DNA from 2 places in the Variovorax sp. FG153 genome. Region 2 is predicted to be linked to the other one. Evidence: riboswitches for the same ligand, from Rfam matches in the RefSeq annotation. Region 2 holds a riboswitch; the other holds the start of a gene.
The links. Region 2 has a riboswitch for S-adenosylhomocysteine ahead of ahcY (adenosylhomocysteinase). Riboswitches for the same ligand answer to the same signal wherever they lie in the genome.

Region 1 (3,406 bases), on a different contig from region 2:
CCAGCCCCAGCGGCCTTTCGCGCGACCACACCACGTCCACCCACAGGTTCAGGCCGTTGCTGAGGTTCTCGAGCGGGATCTCGACCAGCGCGCCCGCCGCCACGTGCGGCCGCACGAAATTGCGCGGCAGCCAGCCCCAGCCGACGCCGGCGGTGATCAGGCTCAGGGCGGCCAGCGCGTTGTCGGTGCGCCAGAGGTGGCGCGCGAACACGCTGCGCGGGTCCATGGTCGCGACGAGGTCGCGGCCGGCGACCACGATCTGGCGGGTGGCGATCAGGTGCTCCTCGCGCAGGCGGCCGCCGGGCGCGGCGGCCAGCACGGGGTGGCCCGGCGCCATCACCGCGACCATGGTGTCGCTGCCCACCTCCTGGAAACCCTCGCGGCCGTCGAGGCTGGGCCGCTCGAACACCAGCGCGAGCTGGGCCCGGCCGCTGTGCAGCAGCGCCAGCGCGTCGGCCTGCGGCGCGGCCAGCACCTCGACCTGCAGCAGCGGGTACTCGTGCGCCAGCTCGGCCAGCGCGCCGCTCCAGGGCGCGGCCAGCAGCTCGGGCGCGATCGCCAGCGTGAGCCGTTCCTCCAGTCCCTGGGTCAGTGCCAGCGCCTGCGCGTCGAGCTGGCGCAGCTGCGCCGCCAGCGCGCGCGCCTGCGGCTCGAGCGAGCGCGCGGCGGCCGTGGGCCGGGGCTCGCGGCCCTTGCGGTCGAACAGCTGCAGGTCGAGCTCGGCCTCGAGGTGGGCGATGGCCATGCTGACGGCCGACGGCACGCGGCGCAGGGCGCGGGCGGCGGCCGAGAAGGAGCCGTGGTCGATCACGGCCAGGAAGACCTCGACGCTGTCGCTGGAGAAGCTCATGGCTGTTCTCGGATCGATCTATCAATAAAACTGAAATAAGTTGACTTTTTATATCAGCAGGAGACACATAAAGTCCAGGGATCGCAGTCACACAACAAGCCGAGAGAGAGTCCGTCATGCAGGGAATCCAGCGCCGCATCGTCTACATCACCCTCTACGAAGGGATCGCCATCGTGGCCGCCAGCGCCGGGCTGGCGCTGATGACGGGCGCCGGCCTCGGCCATTCGGGCGTGCTGGCCGTGGCGGCCTCGGTCATCGCGGTGATCTGGAACCTGATCTTCAACAGCCTGTTCGAGCGCTGGGAGGCGCGCCAGGCGGTGCGCGGGCGCAGCCTCAAGCGCCGCATCGCCCATGCCATCGGCTTCGAGGGCGGCCTGATCGGCCTGCTGGTGCCGATGTTCGCCTGGGGCCTGGGCATCTCGCTGTGGCAGGCGCTGGTGATGGACCTGGGGCTGGTGATCTTCTTCCTGGTCTACACCTTCGTCTTCAACTGGGCCTTCGACCGCGTCTTCGGGCTGCCGGCCTCGGCGGCGCCGGTCGCGCAGGCGGCCTGAACCCGCCGCGATAGACCCGCGCGCCGGCCGCGCCACCGGCAGCCGGTAAAATCGCCACCCCTTCCAAGGAGCGTTGCAGCGGCACCCGCCGTCAGGCTTGGAAGGCGCCTTCTCGCAGAACCTGCCCGGAAGGCCCGGTTGCAACGACGCTCACCTGACGTGTCTTCCCCTGCCCAGGTGAGCCCCATGAGCGATGTTCCCGCGCCTTCCGTTCCTCCCATGAAGCTGTCCGGCCTCGAGCCGGTGGCCATCGGTGAGGGATCCCTGTTCGTCAACATCGGCGAGCGCACCAACGTCACCGGCTCCAAGGCCTTCGCGCGCATGATCCTCAACGGCCAGTTCGAGGATGCGCTGGCCGTCGCGCGCCAGCAGGTCGAGAACGGCGCGCAGGTGATCGACATCAACATGGACGAGGCCATGCTCGACAGCAAGGCCGCGATGGTGCGCTTCCTCAACCTGATCGCCAGCGAGCCCGACATCGCGCGCGTGCCGGTGATGGTCGACAGCTCGAAGTGGGAAGTGATCGAGGCCGGCCTGCGCTGCATCCAGGGCAAGGGCATCGTCAACTCGATCTCCATGAAGGAGGGCGTGGACAAGTTCAAGCACGAGGCCCGCCTCGTGAAGCGCTACGGCGCGGCCGCCGTGGTGATGGCCTTCGACGAGAAGGGCCAGGCCGACACCTTCGCGCGCAAGATCGAGATCTGCGAGCGCGCCTACCGCATTCTGGTCGACGAGGTGGGCTTCCCGCCCGAGGACATCATCTTCGACCCGAACATCTTCGCGATCGCCACCGGCATCGAGGAGCACGACAACTACGCGGTCGACTTCATCAACGCCGTGCGCTGGATCAAGCAGAACCTGCCGGGCGCCAAGGTCTCGGGCGGGGTGTCGAACGTGAGCTTCAGCTTCCGCGGCAACGACCCGGTGCGCGAGGCGATCCACACCGTGTTCCTGTACCACGCGATCCAGGCCGGCATGGACATGGGCATCGTCAACGCCGGCATGGTCGGCGTCTACGACGACCTCGAGCCCGAGCTGCGCGAGCGCGTCGAGGACGTGGTGCTCAACCGCCGGCCCGATGCCGGCGAGCGCCTCGTCGAGGTGGCCGAGAGCGCCAAGAGCGGCGCCAAGGACGACAACAAGAAGCTCGAGTGGCGCGGCACGCCCGAGCAGCCGGTGCACGTCAACCAGCGGCTGTCGCACGCCATGGTGCACGGCATCACCGACTTCATCGTGGAGGACACCGAGGAGGCCTACCGGCAGATCCTCGCCAAGGGCGGCCGTCCGCTGCATGTGATCGAGGGGCCGCTGATGGACGGCATGAACATCGTGGGCGACCTGTTCGGCCAGGGCAAGATGTTCCTGCCGCAGGTGGTGAAGTCGGCGCGCGTGATGAAGTCGGCCGTGGCCCACCTCATCCCCTACATCGAGGAAGAGAAGCGCCAGGACGAGGCCGCGGGCCGCGACGTGCGCACCAAGGGCAAGATCATCATCGCCACCGTGAAGGGCGATGTGCACGACATCGGCAAGAACATCGTCACCGTCGTGCTCCAGTGCAACAACTTCGAGGTGGTGAACATGGGCGTGATGGTCCCGTGCCACGAGATCCTCGCCAAGGCGAAGGTCGAGGGCGCGGACATCGTGGGCCTGTCGGGCCTGATCACGCCGAGCCTGGAAGAGATGCAGTACGTGGCCGGCGAGATGCAGAAGGACGACCACTTCCGCATCAGGAAGATCCCGCTGCTGATCGGCGGCGCCACCACCAGCCGCGTGCACACGGCCGTGAAGATCGCGCCGCACTACGAAGGCCCGGTGGTCTACGTGCCCGATGCCTCGCGCAGCGTGAGCGTGGCGCAGTCGCTGCTGAGCGACCAGGCCGCGGCCTACATCGGCGAGATCAACGCCGACTACGAGAAGGTGCGCGCGCAGCACGCCAACAAGAAGCAGGTGCCGCTGTGGCCACTGGCCAGGGCGCGCGCCAACAAGACGCCCATCGACTGGT
Region 2 (3,406 bases):
ACGGATCGGAGGCCATGGCCTCGTTGGCGAACGCGTTGGTGCTCTTTTCCCATTGCGCGCTGAGCTCGCGCCAGATCGCCATGGGGTCGAGGGGAGAGGAGGACTGGGTCATGGCCGCACACCGAGGTTCGTCGTCGGAAGGCCGCGCCGTGCGCCGGCGCGGCGCCTGGGCCGCGCGCTACTTGCGCTGCAGCATCTTCGTGACCTCGTCGACGTTCGACTGGATGCGCTGGCGCACCACCTCGAAGGCATCGGCCTGCGACTTGGCCGCGAGATTGGCGAGTTCCTTGATGTCGTCGACCGCGCGCTGGAACGACTGGCGGCCGAGCGCGTCGAGCTTGGCGAGGCTTTCCTTGGGGTCCTTGCCGGGGATGTCCTTGGCGGCCGCCTGCCAGTCGGTGATCGCGCTCTTGATCATCTCGGTCTGGCGCTGCACCACGGTCTGCAGGCCCTGGAACGACTTCTCGTTGGCCTGCATCAGCGCCTGCAGGTCCTTGCGGCCGCTGTCGAGCAGCTTGCTCGCGCCGTCGGTCATGTTGAGGTTCTGCAGCCGCTCGGCCATGCCCTTGAGCGGGTTGAGCATGTCGGCCGCGCTCGGGGTCGCCTTTTTCGCGGCGCTTCCGCTGCTGCTGGCAGTGGTCTTCTTGGCGGCGGCTTTCTTGGCAGTGGCCATGGTGCGGAATCTCCTGAGGACGTTGGACAAGATGGTGGCGGGACCGGCCGCGCACGCGCGCGGTCCGCCGCCACGATACGCCGCGGCGACCCTGCCGCGGCGGTCGCGGCCGCGGATTTGCCTGGGGGATTTCCCGAAGGGATGGTGTGCGCCGCGGCGCCGGCGATCGATGCGGTGTCGCCGGGTAGCGGCAACGGCTTACATCGGCGGCGTGAAGCCGTCGCGCCCGGCCACCACGCGCAGCGCGGTCGGCGTGCCGTTGCGCTCCTGCGCATTGACCAGCACCTTGGCGCCCGGCACCAGCAGCGCCTCGGTGCCGGGGCGGAAGGTCACGACCGGCACGTCGCGCGGCACGATCACGGTCTTCTCGCCGCCCTTGTAGGTCAGGCGCAGCTGCTGTCCGCCGCGCACCGAGCGTGGCGCGGCCGCGAGGTCGGCCACGGTCGCGTTGGTCATGGTGCTCCGCGGCTGCAGGTCCCACGGATAGTGGCCCTCGCCGCTGCCGCGCGCGGCCTCGGGGAACACCAGCACCTCGAGCGCCTTCTGGGTGCCGTCGGGCTGCGGCATCGCGGCGGTGCCGACGAAGCTGCCCTTCCTGATGTCGGACAGCTTGATGCGGTAGACCTCCGACAGCGGCATGTCCGCGGGCCGCGCAAGGCTCACGACCTCGCCGTCGCGGTCCTTGACGACGAGCTTCTTCGCGTCGGCGTAGACCAGCGTGCCGCGCACGCGCACCACCGGTTGCGTGGCCGAAGCCTGCTGTGCGAGGGACAGGCCCGGCAAGGTGGCGAGGCCGAGCAGGGCCGCCGTGCAGAGCGCACGGCGCGCGGTGGGGGACGGGGGCGCGGACAGGCGGGATGAGGGCATCGGAGGGCTTTCGCTGAAAAGGAAAAGAAGGCAAGCCGCGTTGTACGCCCCGACTCTGAGCCCTGCATGACGCGGGGTGTTGGCGCGTGCTCGCGTTCCGTGATGTGGGAAGCCCCGGCCGTTGGCGCCCGTGTCCGGCACGTCTACAATCCGCCGCTTCCGAGGAGCGTTGCAGCGCCGCCAGGCGTGAGGCTCGGACCCATCGCAACCACGCTCATCCGCTGTTCTCGCGGTGAGTCTTTTCCCCCGATCGCAGTGGCCTCGTTCAAACACAGTTCTGGAGTTCACTTCACATGAGCGCTGTTCTCAAGCCCACCCCTGTTTCGTCCGCCGACCAGGCGATCGCCGACCTCTCGCTCGCCGCCTGGGGCCGCAAGGAAATCCGCATCGCCGAAACCGAGATGCCCGGCCTGATGGCCATCCGCGAGGAATTCGCCAAGAGCCAGCCGCTCAAGGGCGCGCGCATCACCGGCTCGCTGCACATGACGATCCAGACCGCGGTGCTGATCGAGACGCTGCAGGCCCTGGGCGCGCAGGTGCGCTGGGCCTCGTGCAACATCTTCTCGACGCAGGACCACGCGGCCGCCGCGATCGCCGCGTCGGGCACGCCGGTGTTCGCGATCAAGGGCGAGTCGCTCAAGGACTACTGGGACTACACCCACGCCATCTTCGATTTCGGTCCCAAGGACTCGAAGGGCGAAGGCCCCAACATGATCCTCGACGACGGCGGCGATGCCACGCTGCTGATGCACCTGGGCCAGCGCGCCGAGAAGGACCTGGGCGTGATCGCCAACCCGGGCAGCGAGGAGGAGCGCATTCTCTTCGCCGCGATCAAGGCCAAGCTGGCCGTGGACGCGACCTGGTACACGCGCAAGTCGGCCGAGATCATCGGCGTGACCGAAGAGACGACCACCGGGGTGCACCGCCTCAACGAGATGAGCGCCAAGGGCACGCTGCTGTTCCGCGCCATCAACGTCAACGACTCGGTCACCAAGAGCAAGTTCGACAACCTCTACGGTTGCCGCGAATCGCTGGTCGACGGCATCAAGCGCGCGACCGACGTGATGGTCGCCGGCAAGGTGGCCTGCGTGGCCGGCTACGGCGACGTGGGCAAGGGCTCGGCCCAGGCGCTGCGCGCGCTGTCGGCGCAGGTGTGGGTCACCGAGATCGACCCGATCAACGCGCTGCAGGCCGCGATGGAAGGCTACAAGGTCGTGACGATGGAGTACGCGGCCGACAAGGCCGACATCTTCGTGACGACCACCGGCAACAAGGACGTGATCCGCCACGAGCACATGGCCGCCATGAAGGACCAGGCCATCGTCTGCAACATCGGCCACTTCGACAACGAGATCGACGTCGCGTCGATCGAGAAGTACGAATGGGAAGAGATCAAGCCGCAGGTCGACCACATCACCTTCCCCGACGGCAAGAAGATCATCCTGCTGGCCAAGGGCCGCCTGGTGAACCTGGGCTGCGGCACGGGTCACCCGAGCTTCGTGATGTCCTCGTCGTTCGCGAACCAGACCATCGCGCAGATCGAGCTGTTCACCAAGCCCGACGCCTACCAGGCCGGCAAGGTCTACGTGCTGCCCAAGCACCTCGACGAGAAGGTCGCGCGCCTGCACCTGAAGAAGGTCGGCGCCATGCTCACCGAGCTGACCGACGCCCAGGCCGCCTACATCGGCGTGAGCAAGAACGGCCCCTACAAGCCGGACACCTACCGCTACTGATCGCCGCGCATGCGAGCCGACCAGTTGCTGGTGGAACGCGGCCTCGCCGCCTCGCGCTCGCAGGCCGTGCGGCTCATTGCCGGCGGCATGCGCTGGCGCGATGCGGGCTCGACCGATGCGTGGCGTTCGGTCG

Region 1: another riboswitch for S-adenosylhomocysteine. It lies ahead of metH (methionine synthase); the one in region 2 lies ahead of ahcY (adenosylhomocysteinase).

Annotation. Positions count from the first base shown of each region.
Region 1 covers NZ_JBMDKG010000005.1:207,686-211,091, reverse strand. The annotation lists gene ACODT0_RS08855 (LysR family transcriptional regulator) at 1-850, opposite strand, end outside; gene ACODT0_RS08850 (PACE efflux transporter) at 967-1,404, shown strand; S-adenosyl-L-homocysteine riboswitch at 1,464-1,563, shown strand; gene metH (methionine synthase) at 1,624-3,406, shown strand, end outside.
Region 2 covers NZ_JBMDKG010000004.1:157,785-161,190, reverse strand. The annotation lists gene ACODT0_RS07390 (hypothetical protein) at 1-112, opposite strand, end outside; gene phaP (TIGR01841 family phasin) at 179-673, opposite strand; gene ACODT0_RS07380 (hypothetical protein) at 872-1,540, opposite strand; S-adenosyl-L-homocysteine riboswitch at 1,696-1,763, shown strand; gene ahcY (adenosylhomocysteinase) at 1,834-3,273, shown strand; gene ACODT0_RS07370 (TlyA family RNA methyltransferase) at 3,283-3,406, shown strand, end outside.